Regions from separate parts of the Staphylococcus sp. M0911 genome, predicted to be linked through region 3. Evidence: riboswitches for the same ligand, from Rfam matches in the RefSeq annotation. Region 3 holds a riboswitch; each other region holds the start of a gene.
What was found. A riboswitch is a leader RNA that binds a small molecule or an ion and turns the genes downstream of it on or off. The one in region 3 is predicted to bind S-adenosylmethionine.
Positions count from the first base shown of each region.

Region 1: another riboswitch for S-adenosylmethionine. It lies ahead of ssp1_RS09140 (methionine ABC transporter ATP-binding protein); the one in region 3 lies ahead of metX (homoserine O-acetyltransferase MetX).
Region 2: another riboswitch for S-adenosylmethionine. It lies ahead of ssp1_RS02885 (Na+/H+ antiporter NhaC family protein); the one in region 3 lies ahead of metX (homoserine O-acetyltransferase MetX).
Region 4: another riboswitch for S-adenosylmethionine. It lies ahead of metK (methionine adenosyltransferase); the one in region 3 lies ahead of metX (homoserine O-acetyltransferase MetX).

Region 1 covers NZ_CP022881.1:1,897,974-1,903,133, forward strand. Annotated here, with positions in the region: gene popT (polyprenyl-phosphate transporter PopT) at 1-42, shown strand, start outside; gene ssp1_RS09125 (CsbD family protein) at 97-267, opposite strand; gene ssp1_RS11915 (hypothetical protein) at 429-593, shown strand; gene ssp1_RS09130 (MetQ/NlpA family ABC transporter substrate-binding protein) at 682-1,491, opposite strand; gene ssp1_RS09135 (methionine ABC transporter permease) at 1,510-2,205, opposite strand; gene ssp1_RS09140 (methionine ABC transporter ATP-binding protein) at 2,198-3,223, opposite strand; SAM riboswitch class I at 3,314-3,416, opposite strand; gene ssp1_RS09145 (thioredoxin family protein) at 3,474-3,770, opposite strand; gene ssp1_RS09150 (toprim domain-containing protein) at 3,763-4,149, opposite strand; gene gcvH (glycine cleavage system protein GcvH) at 4,456-4,836, opposite strand; gene ssp1_RS09165 (arsenate reductase family protein) at 5,013-5,160, opposite strand, start outside.
Region 2 covers NZ_CP022881.1:626,510-631,669, reverse strand. Annotated here, with positions in the region: gene ssp1_RS02895 (MurR/RpiR family transcriptional regulator) at 1-452, shown strand, start outside; gene ssp1_RS02890 (SRPBCC family protein) at 540-1,052, opposite strand; gene ssp1_RS02885 (Na+/H+ antiporter NhaC family protein) at 1,252-2,547, opposite strand; SAM riboswitch class I at 2,627-2,724, opposite strand; gene ssp1_RS02880 (hypothetical protein) at 2,778-3,350, opposite strand; gene ssp1_RS02875 (SDR family oxidoreductase) at 3,598-4,479, opposite strand; gene ssp1_RS02870 (amidohydrolase) at 4,570-5,160, opposite strand, start outside.
Region 3 covers NZ_CP022881.1:12,528-17,687, forward strand. Annotated here, with positions in the region: gene serS (serine--tRNA ligase) at 1-1,218, shown strand, start outside; gene ssp1_RS00050 (AzlC family ABC transporter permease) at 1,546-2,238, shown strand; gene ssp1_RS00055 (AzlD domain-containing protein) at 2,235-2,564, shown strand; SAM riboswitch class I at 2,667-2,772, shown strand; gene metX (homoserine O-acetyltransferase MetX) at 2,838-3,803, shown strand; gene ssp1_RS00070 (YybS family protein) at 4,348-5,160, shown strand, end outside.
Region 4 covers NZ_CP022881.1:1,021,024-1,026,183, forward strand. Annotated here, with positions in the region: gene ssp1_RS05130 (alpha/beta hydrolase family protein) at 1-328, shown strand, start outside; gene pckA (phosphoenolpyruvate carboxykinase (ATP)) at 361-1,953, opposite strand; SAM riboswitch class I at 2,107-2,222, shown strand; gene metK (methionine adenosyltransferase) at 2,331-3,530, shown strand; gene ssp1_RS05145 (NERD domain-containing protein) at 3,650-4,558, shown strand; gene ssp1_RS05150 (aldo/keto reductase) at 4,710-5,160, shown strand, end outside.

The sequences.
Region 1 (5,160 bases), 550 kb from region 3:
GTCTTAGGACAAATAACTGCTAAAAATGAAGAACAAATATAAAAAGAAAGGCTCTCAAACACTTTGGTGTATGAGAGCCTTTTGATTATTTATTAATTATTCTTTGTTACCTTTTACTTTGTCGATAACGTTATTTACTGCTTCTTTAACTTTACCAGAAGCTTTATCTTCTTTACCTTCTTTTTCAAGGTTTTCATTATCAGTTACGTTACCTACAGTTTCTTTTACATTACCTTTTGCTTGTTCGAATTTATCTTCAGCCATGATGAATTCCTCCTAGAATTTATTTTGTAAGTTATTATGATTAATTTATACCACTATTCGTACTATATAAACATTTATTATCAAAAAATTTATATTAATTGAGTGTTTATTATGAAAATAATGCCTTTTTCATTATGTTATGCTTGCAAGAAAGGAGTGGTTTAATGTTAGTATTGATCATTCATTTATTAGCAACTTTATTAATATTAATATCTTTAATTTTAATTATTAAAAATCAATTCACTAAGCCTAATCATAATGCCATGTTACCTTCTGTACTTCTACTCATTGCTTCATTAATATTGTTATTTTATAACATATTAAAATGAGCTATTGGATAACTATGGATTGAATCAACATTTAAATATACAAAAATCCTCAAGCATTTTCGTCTTGAGGATTTTACTGTTTCAATCATTATTCTGCTGGCACAACGGCACCATCATATTTTTTATTAATGTAGTCTTTAATTTCTTTTGAACGTAAAACTTTCATTAATTCTTTAATTTTCTTATCATCTTTATGTCCATCTTTAACTGCGATTAAGTTAGCATATGGATTATCTTTAGCTTTTTCATATGCGATTGAATCTTTTTTAGGATTTAATTTTTGATCAATAGCATAGTTTGAGTTAATAATCACTGCATCTGCATCTTGTTTTTGATAGATTTTAGGCAAGAATTCTGCTGATTGTTTGTTATTAAATTTGATATCTTTTTTATTTTCAGTGATGTCACTGAATTTTGCATCTTCAATTTTAACACCTTTTTTAATTTTAATTAATCCTTCATCCACGAAGAATTTAAGGAAACGACCTTGTTCTGCAGGGTTGTTAGATACGTATACTGTTGCGCCTTTAGGTAAATCTTTTAAACTTTTGTATTTTTTAGAGTAAACTGCCATTGGTTCTAATTCTACGTCACCAGCTGACTCAATTTTGTATCCTTTTTCTTTACTTTCAGTTTTTAAGTAAGGTGTGTGTTGGAAGAAGTTGGCATCTAATTCACCTTTATCTAATAATTTGTTAGGCGTTGTATAGTCATTGATTGTTTGAATATCTAATTTATAACCTTTTTTCTCTAATAATGGTTTGGCTTTTTCTAGAATTTCTGCGTGTGGTGCAGGTGAAGCTCCGACTTTAATCGTCTTGTCATCATCCTTACCTCCACATGCTGCTAATGCTACGGTTAAAGATAGTAATAATAAAATACCTAAAATTTTCTTCATTGATTTATCCCCTTTTCTTTAGCGTTTATCAATTTTATTTGTAACCCAATCACCAATAAATTGGATGATGAATACAATAATTAAGATGAAAACTGTTGAAACTAAAATAACGTCATTTTGATTTCGAGTGAAACCAGTTAAGTATGCTAAGTTACCTAAACCACCCGCACCAATAACGCCGGCAATTGCTGTAGATCCTACTAATGCAATTGCTGTTACTGTCAAGCCTGATACTAACGCCGGCATTGCTTCAGGTAGTAATACTTTTCTTACTACAGTCCAAGTATTAGCACCCATAGACCATGCTGCTTCAATTACCCCTTTATCTATTTCTTTGAAAGCAATTTCTACTAATCTAGCATAGAATGGCGCTGCACCTATGATTAAGGCAGGCAATGCACCTGTTGGACCACTTATTGTACCTAATACAACACTTGTAAATGGTATTAATAAAAGGATTAAAATGATGAACGGTATCGCTCTAAATAAGTTCACTATAAATGAAACAATTGAATAAAAAATTCTTGCAACTTTCGAATGACTCTTAGCTGATAAAAATAATAAAACACCTAAAATCAATCCAAATATAAAAGCAAATATTGTTGATACAACAGTCATATAAAGTGTTTCAACAATGGCTTGCCAAACTTCTGGCCATTGGACGTTTGGCATTGTAATCATTTCTTGGAGTATTTCTCCAACTGACTTACCCATGTCTTAACACCTCCACATTCACATGTTTCTCATGAAGATTATTTTTGAAATCTTCAAAATTTTCAGAACTTATAAAAGGTATATGGACGACTAAAAATCCTAACGTACCATTTCTTGTATTCTTAATGTCAGCTTCCAAAATGTTGACTTCAATCTGATGTGTTTTCGTAATGTACGATATAATCGGTTGAGTTGTATTTTCACCGTTAAAGTTTAATCGAACTATGTATGCATTGTTATCTAATGGTTCTAATGCATCTAATGACTCTTCAAAATCCTCATTTAAATCATCTTTTACAAATCGTCGTGTTACCTCGTGTTGTGGATTTTCAAATACCTGGCTTACTTGACCTTGTTCTATCACTCGTCCGTTTTCCATAACTGCAACTTCATCACATATTCGGCGAATGACTTGCATTTCATGCGTGATTAACACGATTGTTAAATTTTGTTGCTCACGTATTTTTAATAATAAGTCTAAAATTTCATCTGTAGTTTGAGGATCAAGTGCACTCGTTGCTTCATCACAAAGCAATACTGTCGGATCATTGGCTAATGCTCTAGCAATACCCACTCTTTGTTTTTGTCCACCAGACAACTCAGATGGATATGCATTTTCTCGACCTTTCAACCCTACAAGTTCTATTAATTCATTGGCCTTACGTTTAGCTTCTCCTCTAGATAAGCCTGCAATTTCTAGTGGGAATGTAATATTTTTAAGAACTGTTCTCGACCATAGTAAATTAAAATGTTGGAAAATCATACTTACTTTTTGGCGTTTCTTACGTAAATCTGACTTCGATAATTGACTTATATTATCTCCATCAATAATAACTTCTCCAGAAGTGGGTGCTTCTAAATTATTAAACATTCTAATTAAAGTACTCTTACCTGCTCCAGAAAAACCAATCACCCCAAAAATGGAACCGGATTGAATGTTTAAATCAACGTGATCTACAGCGAGTACGTCTTTATTTTTCGTATGATATCGTTTCACGATTTGTTTTAACTCAATCACGTTAATGCCTCCTTGTTTATAACTAATACAAATTAAAAAATGCTTCCTCAAAACTTTAGACTGTTTGAGAAAGCATTTTAAAATATCTTTCTCTCATCTTCTAAAGTTTACCTTTATGTGAATTGGCACCATTTCTATATAAGACGGTTGCCGGGCTTCGTAGGGCACATCCCTCCACCTCTCTCGATAAGAGTGTTTGCATGATTTAATTTTATTTAATCCTACCATCACGGTAGAGATTCGTCAATAATTATTTTAAATTTTCTAACAAATAAGGAACAGACCTAAATGCATACAACCTTTTCACTTCTTTATCCTTATTCATTAACATTAATACTGGTACTGACATAATTTGATGTGTTTCACTAAATTTCGGATGAAAGTTCATATCGATTTTCTTAACGGGGAGTTTCAAGATTTCATTTGCTATATCCAACATTCTTTCAGACACTTTACACGTTCCACATGTTGGCGTATACCCGAAAATAAGATGTTTTTCTTCTCCAAAATTTTCTGTCACATCGTCTATTTCTATAGATTTACTCATTCACTAAAACTAACCTTTCAGTTTTTAAATTAGGTATAAGGGATTTCTCTTTCTTGCAATTAAATCCATGTTTGGTAAGTACATGTGCTAAATAATTTTTAGGACAGTTTGCCACTTCGCAAAATGTTTTATCTACAAAAATATGTTCAGACTCACTTAAATATCGTTTGAACCATTTTCTAATTCGATCCCCTTCGTCATCTGAATCAGCTAAGACGAAAACTTGTTTACCATAAAGTGATTCTATCATATCATCGATCTTATCTATACTCATAGTACCATGCGTACAGATAATACTTACCGGTTCTGCGATGACTTGCTGCACTCGTTTTTTATCAGATTTACCTTCAACAATGATTACTTTGTTCACAATAGTCATAAGTATTCACCCTTTAAAAATCGAAAATTAACTATCACTATTCATTTCCACGAGGATTCTGCTTATAAAACATATACTGCAAAAACTTAAAATGAATTAACCATTTTATTACACTGTTAATATCATTTTTACAAATGTCATAAATGTTTTTTAATCTAAGTTCATCAAATTGTATGTACTCTTGCTTATATATTCCTTGCATTCGGGTCGCCTTTGCTTTCGCAATGGCATAAGTGTTTCCAAAATCTAAAGATTTAAAAAACACTAAAAAAACTCCTTGATACGAGATCGAGGAGTTTACTAATATTATTCGCCAATCATTTCTGAATATTGATCTGCTGATAATAATTCGTCAATTTGGCTTTCGTCGCTAATTTCTACTTTAACCATCCATGCTTTTTCATATGGTGATTCGTTTACAAATTCAGGACTATCTTCTAATTCTTCATTAACTTCAACTACTTTACCAGTAATTGGTGCATATAATTCAGATACAGTTTTTACAGATTCAACACTACCGAAAGTGTCGCCTTCGTTTAATTCATCATCAGTTTCAGGTAATTCAACGAATACGATATCACCTAACTCATTTTGAGCATATTCAGTAATACCAATTGTCGCTACATTTCCTTCAACTTTAACCCATTCGTGTTCTTTAGAGTATTTAAATTCGTTTGGTACTGCCACGATAAATCCCCTCCTAATTTTAAGTACATTTTAATGATGCCATACCCGCAATTATCAATCAACTATTATCTAAAAATTTTAAACCTTAAAATATTCGGGTTTAAAAATGTAAATTGCTATTTTTATAACTTTATTAAAATGAAAGTTCACTTTTTATAATTTGAAACAATCTACTTTTATAACCAAGTATTTTTATATTCTTCTTCTTTAAAGCCTAATGTAATCTTATCACCTAATATAGCTAACGGACGTTTCACTAACATGCCATCTGAAGCAAGTAATTCAAAACGTTCTTCGTCTGATAAGTCATTTAATTTATTTTTT
Region 2 (5,160 bases), 610 kb from region 3:
ATGAGCTACTAACTAATAAAATGAATGATGCCGGAACGATATATTTATATGGAACGGGTAGAGCTCAAATCAATGTGGCTGAAGAAGCACAAAGAATATTATTAACAATGCATAAAAACATCATTATTCTTTATGATGAACACGAATTAAAAATGGTCTTAAACAAAACCGTACCGCAAGACCTTTTCTTTATCATTTCGCTATCTGGTGAAACTTATCAATTAAAAGAAGTAACACAGCTATTGCAATTGAGACAAAAATATTTTATCTCAGTCACAACGATGAAAGATAATACGTTAGCCCAACAAGCAAATTATAATGTGTATGTATCTAGTAATACATTCTATTTAAATGATGGCACTGATTATTCAAGTTTTATTAGTTATCATATTTTCTTTGAAACACTGCTCAGAAAATATAATGAACGGAAAGAAAAAGGTGAACTCAAATAATCATTTTGTCTATAAAGATAAAAAGCCAGTAAATGAACTTTCTTAAATTCATTTACTGGCTTATATATTACTATTGATTAATTCAAATTAATTATTTTTCTGTTCTTCAATTTCTTCTAATACTGCATTCATTTTGTCAAACATAAGTTCAAATCCATGCGCAGTTGAATCATGGTATTCTTTCTTTTTCTGTTTGTATTCAAGATTGGTTAATCTTCTTTCACGTTCCATATATGATTGATAATAGAAGAACATTTGGGTGCCACCTGATTCACGTTCGAAGAATTCTACTTCTATAATATCCTCCTCGTTACTTAAGCCTGGCATACCTATTGTCATTTTAATAAATTCATCCATGACTAATTCTTCGTATGTACCTTCGATAATATTTTGTTTACCATTTCTACTATCAACGATACGATACTTACCACCTTCTTGGACATCAGCTTCAAATGATTTATTCGTACGTTTCGACGTCATAAACCATTGTTTGAGAATATCTTCTTTCGTCCAAGCTTCATAAATTGTTTCTGGTGAATATTTTAATAAACGTTCAATATCAATTTCTACATATTCATTTTCCACATTATACTTTGCCACTTTCAGTCACCTACTTTCACTCTTAATACTATTTTAACGTATTTGTTCAAACTTCCAAACATTTATACATTAAAAAAGATTGCGCTTCTACACATTTAGTCTAGTTTACCATTAAAACACTGACTTGAAACATTTTCTCTGTATTGTTCTATTTATCAATTAAAAAACCGAGACTAAATCGTCTCAGTTTATAATCGTTTTATGCTTTGTTTTTTAATTTTGGATAACCAATTAAAATAGCAATCAATCCGCATACACCAAGCATGATAGGATAAATACTATAAGGAACGAGTAAGAATGGTGAGATGCCCGCTACTCCTGCAGCTGAAATCACTTGAGGACTATATGGTAATAAGCCTTGGAAACACCCACCAAATATATCTAAAATACTAGCTGATTTACGTGGATCAACATCATATTCATCTGCAATATTTTTAGCTAATGGTCCTGACATAATGATTGAAATAGTATTATTAGCTGTTGCAATATCTGCCACACTTACTAAACTGGCAATGCCTATTTCAGCTCCTCGTTTAGATTTCACGCGACCTCTGACTACATTTAACAACCAATCTATACCGCCATTATGTTGAATAAGTCCTACTAAACCACCAATTAATAAGGCAATCATAGCAATATCTTCCATACCTATAATTCCTTTAGATACAGCACTTAGTAATCCTTTCCAACCAAATGAGCCATCAATAAGGCCAATGACTCCAGATAAAACTGTCCCACCAATAAGGACGATAATCACATTGACACCAACTAGCGCTAGTATCAACACCAATAAATACGGAATGACTTTAACTAATTGGAAATCATAACTTTTAGAATGATCCATGGAAATTCCATTTGTTAGGAAAAATAGTACAACTATGGTTAATATCGCACCTGGCAAAACAATTCTAAAGTTTACTTTAAATTTATCTTTCATCTTCGTATGTTGTGTACGTACAGCCGCTATCGTAGTATCAGAAATCATAGAAAGATTATCTCCAAACATAGCGCCACCAACAACTGTAGCCATAGCTAAAGCTGCAGATACATCTGTAGCTTGTGCAAATCCAAATCCTACCGGTGCAATTGCTGCTACTGTACCTACTGATGTTCCCATTGAAATGGAAACAAACATACAAATGATAAATAAACCGACTATAATTAAGTTTTCAGGAATAAGTGACAACCCTAAATTTACAGTTGAAGTCACGCCACCCATTTTCTCTGTCGTCGTTGAAAAAGCGCCTGCTAAAATAAAGATAAGCATCATTAAAATAATATTTGAATGACCTGCACCTTTAGTAAACACTTCAACTTTAGTAGCAAATTTTTCTTTGCGATTCATCAACAAAGCAACGATTACCGTAATCGTTATCGCAACATTTAAAGGCATTGTCGTGAAATCACCTGATATGATACCTACACCTAAAAATAACAACATAAATAATAATAACGGAAATAACGCCCAAGCATTACCCTTTTTTGTTTCTTTCATTATTAGACCTACTTCCTTAAATAAAAAAATACCTCTTTACTTTATAATAAAGAAAAGAGGTCCATCTACAACGATTATCCCCTTATCTTCAAACCTAGATAGGTTACTGGAATTGGCACATGATTCAATGTTGCCGAAGCTTCACAGGGCCAGTCCCTCCACTTCTCTTGATAAGTGATTCATATTTAACGTTTACGTTACAAGATAATTCCTACGACGTCAATCATAAATTATAACTTCGTCGTAAAATATTTTTCATAAATAATTAATGCAACAGCAACTACGAATAATATTGCAATAGCTATACCAAAGGCGACCCACCATTTTAAATAAAGTGATACCATCATTAAAATAATAGAAATGATTGTCATACTAATTATCAGTATTTTTAATTGTTGTTCACGTTGTTTAGAGATGACTTTATAATCTCGATGGTTTTTCCTTTGCGTATCATCTTCAATTTGTAATTTAGTTTCTATATAAAAAACAAACGTCATAGTTACCAATACAATTAAGAAAGTAATCCATGTATAATTTTGTTGAAATAATATCATCATAAAAAATACAATCCATAAACAACCGATAATAATACCTAATAACCGGTCGATTGTTTTATTAATCCATATGATATGATTTTTAATATTTTTATTAACAAAATACAGATTTTTTAATGCATTGGTTAAAGCAAATAAAAGTAATAAAATGATTAAAAACCATTGATTCGTAGTAAATAATGAAAATACAACTATAGCGATTATACCTATTATGAACGGAGCAATCCTTATAAACGTATCTTTCACCATGTTATTATCTCCTTTAGATATAAGATTTCTATTGCAATTTGTCGTATAAATTACCTATCCCTTAGATATATCTGTATTCTTTAATTAAATTCCATTCTTTAAAAAGGTTAATAATTTTATATTTTTATTTTACATTAAACATATTTTTATTCCAAATTCATAATAAAATTGGATATAGTTATCATATAATTTGTCACAAAAAAATGGTCGATAAAGTATTAACACTTTATCGACCAACTGCTATTCATTAGTTAATTTGAATGCCGCCTGTCACACCGAAGACTTGTCCGGTTGTATAACTTGATTCTTCAGATGCTAAAAGTACATATGTTCCTGATAGTTCAACAGGTTGACCTGCACGGCCAAGTGGTGTATTTTTACCGAATTTCGGAATATTACGTTGTGGTTGTCCACCAGTAATTTGTAAAGGTGACCAAAATGGTCCTGGTGCCACACAATTGACACGAATACCTTTTGCGCCAAGCTCTTCTGATAAACTTTTCGTCAATGAGATAATGGCAGCTTTTGAAGCGGCATAGTCGTGTAAGATAGGGCTTGGATTATATCCTTGAACAGATGACGTTGTAGTAATTGATGCCCCAGGTTGTAAATACTCTAATGCTTTTTGTACTGTCCAAAATATTGGATATACATTGGTTTCAAATGTCTCTTTAAATGATTGAGTATCAAATCCTCGAATATCATCATGGTATTGTTGATGTCCAGCGACTAATGTTACATTATCAAGTCCACCAAGCTGTTGATGTGCTTCTTCGACCATGTCATAGTTAAATTGTTCATCACGTATATCACCAGGTATTAGCACTGCTTTTTGTCCCGCTTCTTCAATCACTTGTTTAACGTCTTGTGCGTCTTTGTCTTCACTTGGAAGATAATTAATCGCAACATCTGCGCCTTCTTTAGCATAAGCAATAGCTGCTGCGCGTCCAATGGCAGAATCGCCACCTGTGACTAACATTTTATATCCTTTTAATCGCCCGTGTCCGACGTATGATGTCTCACCACAATCGGGTTCAGGTGTTAATTGACTTTGCAAGCCTGGAAGTGGCTGCTCTTGTTTTTCATAGTCTGTTGATTTGAATTTATTTCTAGGATCTTGTGCTGACATTTTAAATTCATCTCCTCAATTTGTATATGTTGTCATATACCCAAGGTTATCCAGATGTTAATCATATTATCTTTATACAATGTATAGTGACTATTGATTCAGAAGACGTTTCGCCAGTGTCACAAAATAAGTTGGCACTTTTTCTAAAATACGCTCATCTGGATCATATAAAGGATGATGTAAGTCATACTCACTATTAGATCCTATGAATGCAAATACACCAGGATACGTTTCTGTATAACCTGAAAAGTCTTCACCAATCGTTAATGGTAAATCCATCATTGAGACATGATAACCGATATCTTTTGCTACTTCTATCGCCATATCAGTTAATTCATCATCATTAATTACTGTTCCAGGAAGTCGTGTATATCGGCAATCTACCTGTATATTAAATGTTCGTGCTAAACCATCAGCAATATCATTCATTCGTTGTTCGATATATGCTCTATGTTCTGGTTTAAATGAACGGACAGTCCCTTGTACATAGGCTTGATCGGCAATGACATTCCATGTATTTCCACATGAAATTTCACCAATAGTAACAACTGCATTATCAAAAGCAGATAAATTTCTACTTACAATCGTTTGTAAACTATTAATCAGTTGACCTAAAGCAACGGTTGGGTCATTACCCTGTTCTGGTTTAGCAGCATGTGCCCCTTTTCCTTTAATCTCAAA
Region 3 (5,160 bases):
GACCCTAAAGTAGTCGATGAGGTATTAGAATTAGATGAAAAGCGTCGTACATTAATAAGCAAGACAGAAGAGATGAAAGCGAAACGTAATAAAGTAAGTGAAGAAATCGCTCAGAAAAAACGTAATAAAGAAAATGCTGATGATGTTATTGCTGAAATGCGTCAATTAGGTGATGACATTAAAGAATATGATACACAATTAAATGAAATTGATAATAAAATGACAGACATTCTATGTCGTATTCCAAACCTTATCAATGACGATGTGCCACAAGGTGCTTCAGATGAAGAAAATATCGAAGTTAAAAAGTGGGGTACACCACGTGAATTTGATTTCGAAGCGAAAGCACACTGGGATATCGTAGAAGATCTTAAAATGGCTGACTTCGATCGTGCCGCTAAAATTTCTGGTGCACGTTTCGTTTATCTAACAAGAGACGGTGCACAATTAGAACGTGCATTAATGAACTACATGATTACGAAACATACAACACAACATGGTTACACTGAAATGATGGTACCTCAATTAGTTAACGCTGATACAATGTATGGTACTGGTCAATTACCTAAATTCGAAGAAGATTTATTTAAAGTGGAAAAAGAAGGATTATATACAATTCCAACTGCTGAAGTACCTTTAACAAACTTCTATCGTGATGAAATCATCCAACCAGGTGTCTTACCTGAAAAATTCACTGGACAATCTGCATGTTTCCGTAGTGAAGCGGGTTCAGCTGGTAGAGATACAAGAGGTTTAATTCGTTTACACCAATTCGACAAAGTTGAAATGGTACGCTTTGAAAAACCTGAAGATTCTTGGGATGCTTTAGAAGAAATGACTACAAACGCTGAAGCGATCTTAGAAGAATTAGGATTACCATATCGTCGTGTTATCTTATGTACTGGAGACATTGGTTTCAGTGCTAGTAAAACATACGACTTAGAAGTATGGTTACCAAGCTATAACGACTACAAAGAAATCAGTTCATGTTCAAACTGTACTGACTTCCAAGCACGACGTGCCAATATCCGTTTCAAACGTGATAATGCAGCTAAACCTGAATTAGCGCATACGTTAAACGGTAGTGGTTTAGCTGTAGGTCGTACATTCGCAGCAATCGTTGAGAACTACCAAAATGAAGATGGTACAGTAACAATCCCTGAAGCCTTAGTACCATTCATGGGTGGTAAAACTCATATTCAAAAGCCAACTAAATAATTTAGATTGTTAGCGAATAAATAAGCTATACAATGCGCGGTAATGAAGAGCCATCATTGCCGCGTATTTTTTATGCGAATAATCAAAAGTAAGAGGGTAGGGGAGGGTCATTAAGTAAAATTTAGATGCAAAAATAGAGGAGGGTCTAATTGTTTACGGAAAATTCTGTCATATTATAAACGCTGTATTTACGACGTTTTTAAAATGAGGGTTGTCTTACGTCACACATACCGACGTCTAAAGTGATTGCCGTTTTCATCATTGTATATTAGACTTGAGTTTATTATTTAAACGTAAATGCATTTGGTACTAGAAAGGGGAGGCAAGATGACCCATCTCACATTTAGACAAGGTGTTAAAGAATGTATTCCAACATTATTAGGATATGCAGGTGTTGGTATTTCATTCGGTATTGTTGCTGCATCTCAAAAGTTTAGTTTATTAGAAATTATATTACTTTGTTTAATTATTTATGCTGGTGCGGCGCAATTTATTATATGTGCGTTAGTCATAGCTGGAACACCGATAACAGCGATAGTGTTGACAACGTTTATTGTTAATTCACGTATGTTTTTATTAAGTATGACGTTAGCACCTAATTTTAAGTCTTATAGTTTATGGAATCGAATTGGACTTGGTTCTTTAGTGACCGATGAAACGTTTGGTGTAGCCATCACACCTTATGTAAAAGGAGAACCTATTAATGATCGTTGGTTGCACGGTTTAAACATTACAGCATATTTGTTTTGGACCTTTTCTTGTGTAGTTGGTGCTATATTCGGCAAATATATTTCGAATCCAGAGATGTTAGGATTAGATTTTGCGATTACGGCTATGTTTGTATTTTTAGGTATTGCTCAATTTGAATCTGTTAAAAAGTCTAAGATCAACATCTATCTCGTGCTTATTCTATGTGTCATTGTGATGATGTTAACGTTAAGCTTTGTTATGCCTTCATATGTAGCGATTATTATATCTGCGGTTGTCGCTTCTACATTAGGGGTGGTGATGGACAGATGATGACAGATCAACATATGTTAATCATTATTATTCTATGTGGTATTGTTACGATTTTAGTCAGAGTGATTCCATTTATGATGATTTCACGAGTGAATTTACCTGACGTTTTGATTCGATGGTTATCCTTTATTCCAATTACACTTTTTACAGCACTCGTCTTGGACGGTTTGATTCAACAACATGAGGGTAGTGTAGGCTATACACTCAATGTGCCATTCATTATTGCATTAATACCAACTATATTATTAGCCATCTATACGAGAAGTCTAACCTGGACGATTTTAGGTGGTATTGCATTTATCGCTCTGTTGAGATTCTTTCTATAGAAATCAAGGTCTATATATTGAATTTCGCAAATGAGTTAGTTAAAATTTAAGTAGTTAGAAAATTTAGATAATTAATGTATTTATTCAAAACTTAATCATAAAATCTTATTCAGAGAAGTTGAGGGACTTGGCCCATAGACGCTTCAGCAACCGGCTACAAAGAATACGAGTACGGTGCTAAAACCAACGAGCACTCGAATGATAAGTACTGAACCGCTTCTTACTTTTCATAGAGTAAGAAGCTTTTTTATTTAAAGGAGGATGGATTCATATATGTCGAATTATACAGTTGATACATTAGAATTAGGCCATTTTACGACAGAGTCAGGAGAAACGATACAAAATTTAAAATTAACATATGAACATGTAGGTTATCCTGGACAACCATTAGCATTAGTTTGCCATGCACTAACTGGCAATCATCTTACATATGGTACAGATGAACATCCAGGTTGGTGGCGTGAAATTATTGATGGCGGATATATACCTATTAATGATTATCAATTTTTAACATTCAACGTGATAGGGAGTCCATTTGGTTCAAGTTCAAAGCATAATGACCCACATTTTCCAGATCATTTAACATTAAGAGATATCGTACGTGCACTTGAGAAGGGGATAGAAGCACTAGGATTTAATAAAATAGATATTTTAATCGGTGGTAGTCTAGGAGGTATGCAAGCACTAGAATTACTTTATAACCGACGATTCCAAGTGGATAAAGCGGTCATACTTGCTGCTACAGATAAAACCTCATCGTACAGTTGTGCCTTTAATGAGATTGCTAGGCAAGCTATTCATATCGGTGGTAAAGAAGGTTTAAGTATTGCCCGTCAATTAGGATTCTTAACTTATCGTTCTTCTAAAAGTTATGATCAACGCTTCACGCCTGAAGAGGTAGTTAGTTATCAACAACATCAAGGTAATAAGTTCAAAGAATCATTTGATTTATCATGTTATTTAACACTGCTGGACGTCTTAGATAGTCATAATATTGATAGAGGTAGAGATGATGTTGATGAAGTGTTTAAATCATTAGACACAAAGGTATTAACGATGGGATTCATAGATGATTTGTTGTATCCAGATGATCAAGTATTAGCGACAGGGCAACGCTTTAAATATCACAGACACTTCTTTGTACCAGATAACGTGGGTCACGATGGTTTCTTACTTAACTTTGAAGATTGGGCGCCTAATTTATATCACTTTTTAAATGCGAAACATATTCGACGATAATGACTAAAACCATGTTCTAATGTTAATTTTATAAGGTTGAATATCGATGTTAAAAGTATAGTATATAAAGAGAATACAAATCGAGAAATTAAATAGGTGGCTATGAGATGAAACAATTGATAATTATATTAAATGCATTGAATTATATAGTTATAGCATCATTAATAATATTCAACTTCAATAATCTATCTGAAAAGGGATTAGATATATGTAGATATTTCCTTTTTATTAGTTGTGTTTTATTTATATTTTCCTTAATTATGTATTTACTAACTAAGAAAGAATTTGTTTTAAAAAGTAGTTTTATTAATCTAGTTAATTTAATTGTAATATTTCCAATTCTACTATTAATAATGATTTGATTTTCATATTACTATGCTTGCTTTTAAAAGGTTTATCGTAATGAATTTTAATTAAAAATTTGTAAAAACTATAGATTATTTCACTCTAAAGTACTGCTGGAATTGACCGACATAAATACCAGTAGTACTTTATTGTTTATTTTTTTCAAAGAGGTTAAAATGGTAATTATAGTCAAAAAAGTATGGGAGTGGCGTGTGTGTTTTCAAAAATACAACCTAAAGCAACTATGATAGGTACATTAGCATTAGTGATAGTCGCTTTAGTAACACATGTATTACCTATTCTCGGCTTAATTTTATGTTTATTTGCAACAATCCCAGGTGTCGTATTATGGAACAAATCTATTCAGTCATTTGGAATTAGTGCCTTAGTAACAGTTATAATTACAACATTATTAGGTAATACATTCGTCTTAAGTATAATGGTTTTAGTGATTTTAACGAGTTTAATCATTGGACAATTACTTAAGGAAAGAGCAACAAAAGAAAGAATTTTATATGTAACAACGGTATCTCTAAGTTTAATGACATTGATAGGATTCATGTTATTACAAGTATTTGATAAAATCCCAAGAGCAGCCGCATTAGTTAACCCTGTTAAAGAAACCGTTCATAACATGTTATTAACAAGTGGAGCAGATGCTGATTACAGACAGATGCTTGAAGAAAGTATCCGCCAAATGACGGTCCAACTCCCTAGTTATCTCATTATTATCGTTTTTCTTTTCGTTTTAATTAATCTGATCATAACATTTCCAATCCTGCGCAAATTCAAAGTAGCTACGCCAATATTTAAGCCGCTATTCGCTTGGCAAATGAATCGTACGCTATTAACAATCTATATTATTGATTTACTTTGTGTAATGTTTGCGACCCAACCAAGTACGTTCCAGAGTATCGTCTTAAACTTTGAAGTTGTGTTATCATTAGTGATGTACATTCAAGGGATGAGCGTGATACATTTCTTCGGAAAAGCGAAGCGACTACCGAATGTA
Region 4 (5,160 bases), 1.0 Mb from region 3:
AATGTATGAAGAGCGTGTGGATTTAAGAGGGATGCTGAGAAGAATGGTAGGACATCCTAAAAAAGATCATGAAGCATATGAAGTTAGAGAAGCGATACAATATATTACACCGCAAAGTCCACCGATTTTAATTGTACATGGTGGTAAAGATAAACAGGTAGGTATTCATCAAGCTTATTATCTAGAACGACAATTGAAAGATATTGGTGCACCTTATGATACATGTTATCAAATGGAAGAAGGACATGTACCTCGACCATTTGCTTTGCAAGAAACTTTAACGTATATACATAAATGGATGACTCAAATAGAAACAAACAAAAAATAGCGCAGCAGATTTAAGTCTGCCGCGCTTTACTTTTATTTATTGAAAGCACCTTTGTCAGAAATATGTTCCACTTCAGGGCCGAATTTTTTGAAGTTATCTTCGAATCGTTGGATAAGATCATTTGCTTGTGCTTTATATTTTTCAGCGTCGCTCCAAGCATTAATAGGATTTAAAATAGTTTTTGGTACATCTTCGATTTCAACTGGAATATTTAAACCAAATGTTGAGTCTTTTGTAAACTCTGCATCTTTTAATTTACCTGAGATTGCTTGGTTAACCATTTGACGCGTATAGTGTAAACTAATTCTTCTACCAACACCATATTTTCCGCCAGTCCATCCAGTGTTAACTAAATACACATCAACATCATGTTTATCAATTAATTCACCTAATAGGTCTGCATAAACAGTTGGATGTAGTGGTAAGAATGGTGCGCCGAAACAAGTAGAGAATGATGGTTCTGGTTCAGTTACACCACGTTCAGTACCTGCTAATTTAGACGTGAATCCACTTAAGAAATGATACATTGCTTGATCTTTAGTTAATTTTGAAATTGGAGGAATCACACCAAATGCATCTGCAGTTAAAAAGATAATCGTATTAGGATGTGCTGCTTTTGAAGGTAATACAATATTATCAATATGATGAATAGGGTATGCCGCTCTTGTATTTTCAGTGAATTTATTATCATCGAAATCAACAGTACCATCTTCTTTAACGACTGTGTTTTCTAGGATAGTGCCGTATTCAATAGCATCATAAATTTGTGGTTCTTTTTCTTTTGAAAGATTGATCGCTTTTGCGTAGCAACCACCTTCAATGTTGAACACACCATTTTTATTCCAACCATGTTCATCGTCACCGATTAATTTTCTTTCAGGATCAGCTGATAACGTTGTTTTACCTGTACCTGATAACCCAAAGAATAATGCGACATCGCCTTTTTCTCCTACGTTAGCAGAGCAATGCATACTCATAATATCTTGCATAGGTAATAAGTAGTTCATTACTGAGAAGATACCTTTTTTCATTTCACCAGCGTATTCTGTGCCACCGATTAAAATAACCTTATGCTTAAATGATACAATGACAAACGTTTCAGTTTTCGTACCATCAACTTCAGGATCAGCTTTAAAATGTGGTGCTGATACAATCGTAAAGTTAGGTTTGATTGATTTTGCTTCTTCTTTAGATTCAGGACGAATGAACATATTATGTGCAAATAAATTATGCCATGCTAATTCGTTAATGACAGTTAATTTTAAACGTGAATCTTTATCACTACCTGCGTAGCCGTTAAACACATATAGTTCATCTTTTTTACCTAAGTAATCTAATACTTTATTATAAAGTTTTAAGAATGTTTCTTCATCGATAGGTTGATTGACGTCTCCCCAATCTACATTATCTCTATATGAAGGTTCAGTAACGATAAACTTATCTTTTGGTGAGCGACCAGTATATTTACCAGTGCTTGCGTTAATAGCGCCTAATTCAGTAAGTTCACCTTCATTATTATCTAAGATCTTATTGTAAAGTTGAGTTGTTGATAGTTGAAACTTCGTTGATGGTTTTTCTAATAATTGTTTAATTTTTGACGTTTCAGAGTATGTATCAATCGACATACTTAATCCCTCCAGATAGTTATAATGTAAGCCTTTACATTTCAATAGTATAACATATCAATTTAATTAATCCACCGTAAATTATTACTAAAATAACTTAAATCATAAATTGACATTAATTCTCTTATTAGGTAGTATTAATTTTAACGGATTCTCTTATCCTGAGTGGTGGAGGGACATGGACCCAATGAAACCCAGCAACCTCTTTTTACATATAAAAAGAAAGGTGCCAAACCGTTTGCAGACACATAATGTCTGAACGATAAGAGCGAATGGACGTATAAGAGCCTTCACTCTATCTAGGTAGTAGTAGAAGGCTCTTTTATTTAGCTCATATAAAAGAGAATTATCGTAATATATTTTAAAAGGAGCAAAACATGACTAACAATAAACGATTATTTACTTCAGAATCAGTAACTGAAGGACATCCAGATAAAATTGCTGATCAGGTATCTGATGCAATCTTAGACGAAATTCTTAAAGACGACCCTAATGCACGTGTCGCTTGTGAGACAACAGTGACAACCGGAATGGCATTAATTTCAGGTGAAATTTCAACAACGACATATGTTGACATTCCAAAAGTAGTAAGAGAGACAATTAAAGATATTGGTTATACACGTGCCAAATATGGTTATGATTCACAAACAATGGCGGTTTTAACTGCAATTGATGAACAATCACCAGATATCGCTCAAGGTGTTGATACAGCATTAGAATACCGTGATGATATTTCTGAAGAAGAAATTGAAGCAACTGGTGCAGGTGACCAAGGATTAATGTTTGGCTATGCTACAAACGAAACAGATACTTATATGCCGTTACCTATTTTCTTATCTCATCAATTAGCGAAACGTCTATCAGATGTACGTAAAGATGACATTATAGATTATTTACGTCCAGATGGTAAGGTTCAAGTCACTGTAGAATATGATGAAAATGATAAACCTAAACGCATTGATACTATTGTTGTATCAACACAACACGCTGAAGATAAATCGTTAGAAGAAATTCAAAACGATATTAAAAAACATGTCATTTATCCAACTGTTCCAGAATCATTAATGGATGATAAGACGAAATTCTATATTAATCCTACAGGACGTTTTGTAATCGGTGGACCACAAGGGGATGCTGGATTAACAGGACGTAAGATTATTGTAGATACGTACGGAGGTTATGCACGCCATGGTGGTGGTTGCTTCAGTGGTAAGGATCCAACTAAAGTAGACCGTTCTGCCGCTTATGCTGCAAGATATGTAGCGAAGAATATTGTTGCTGCAGAATTAGCTGAACAATGTGAAGTACAACTTGCTTATGCTATTGGTGTAGCTGAACCAGTATCTATAGCTATTGATACGTTCGGGACAGGTAAAGTGTCTGAGTCTGAATTAGTAGAAGCAGTTAGAGCAAACTTTGATTTAAGACCAGCTGGTATCATTAAAATGTTAGATTTAAAACAACCTATTTATAAACAAACTGCTGCATACGGTCATTTTGGACGTACTGACGTATTATTACCATGGGAAAAATTGGATAAAGTCAACGTTTTAAAAGATACGATTAACAAGGCTTAAACAAAATAGCATGTGAGATGTTTGAAATATAATAAGATAAATTGCGACAAGATGTCGAAAATGTCTTGATTATGTTTTATAATTAATTGTATTGATCATATAAAAGGAGCGTTGATGTGATGAGTTTATCTTCACCTATTGGTATAGGGTTAATTGTTGCAGTAGTTATTGCAATTATCTTTTTTGTACTATTTTTAATTGCATTAAATAGTAAGAAAAAGATTAAGCAACAAACAGAAGAAGAATACCAACAAAAAGAACAAAGTATAAAGGCATCTCATGAAGAAGCTTTGGAAAAAGAACGTATTGAGAATAAAAAGACAGTTACGAAACAAAAAGAAGATTATGAAGCTACAGTAAATAGTAAAGAAAGAGAAATTGATGCATTAAAGCTATTTTCTAAAAACCATAGTGAATATGTAACTGATATGCGATTAATTGGTATTCGTGAGCGTTTAGTCAATGAAAAACGTATTCGTCCTGAAGATATGCATATCATGGCTAATATTTTCTTACCGACAAATGAATTAAATAAGATTGAAAGAATTAGTCATCTCGTTCTTACACGTACTGGATTATATATTATTGATTCTCAATTATTAAAAGGTCATGTATATAATGGTATTAGTGGCGCTCAATTTTCTGAGCTACCAACAATGGAACAAGTATTTAATACGTTGGAATTAGATAAAGGAACGCCTCAAACATTAGTACTTGATCAAAATAGTGACGAAAAATCATTATCATTTATAAACTATTCAGATGAGATTCAACAAATACAGAATGTAGCTGGTGACTTACAAAGTAAATTAAATACTAAGTATACACCAACATCTATTCTTTACTTTAACCCTAAAAATGAAGGAGATGTTACTATTTCTAATTATGCTCAAAATAGTAATGTCAAAGTATTAGTTGGACCTGAACAACTAGATGAATTCTTTAACAAATTTGTATTCCATGGACGTATTCAATATAATGTCGATGATTTACAACAAATCATGGAACAAATCGAATCATTTAATTAAATATCAACGAAGCTAGTAGGGATTTTATCTCTACTAGCTTTTTTAGTTTTGAGCACAGATATTGAAATTTATATGACTTATGTTTAATCTGAGTTTTATCTACTTTCATAGGGTATAGAATATTGAAATTGTATTTAAGGAGTGGGAATGTATGGATAATATTAAATTTTATAATGGTCATACGATGCCGAAAGTTGGTCTAGGTACATTTAGAGTTGAAAATAATGATGATTGTACAAAAGCTGTTAAATACGCAATTGAAAATGGATATAGAAGTATCGATACAGCAAAGGTATATGGTAATGAAGAAAAGGTAGGACAAGGTATTAAAGAAGGGCTTGAATCTGCAGGCTTAAAACGTGAGGATTTATTTATTACCTCAAAATTATGGTTAGAAGATTATGGTAGAGAAAATGTTGAACAAGCCTACGAAAATAGTTTGAAAAGGTTAGATTTAGATTATCTAGATTTGTATTTAATGCATTGGCCGGGTACGAATGAAGCCCTAATGATAGATACATGGCAAGGTATGGAAGATTTATATAAACAAGAGCGTGTTAAAAATATTGGAGTGAGTAACTTTAATGTAGATCATTTTGAAG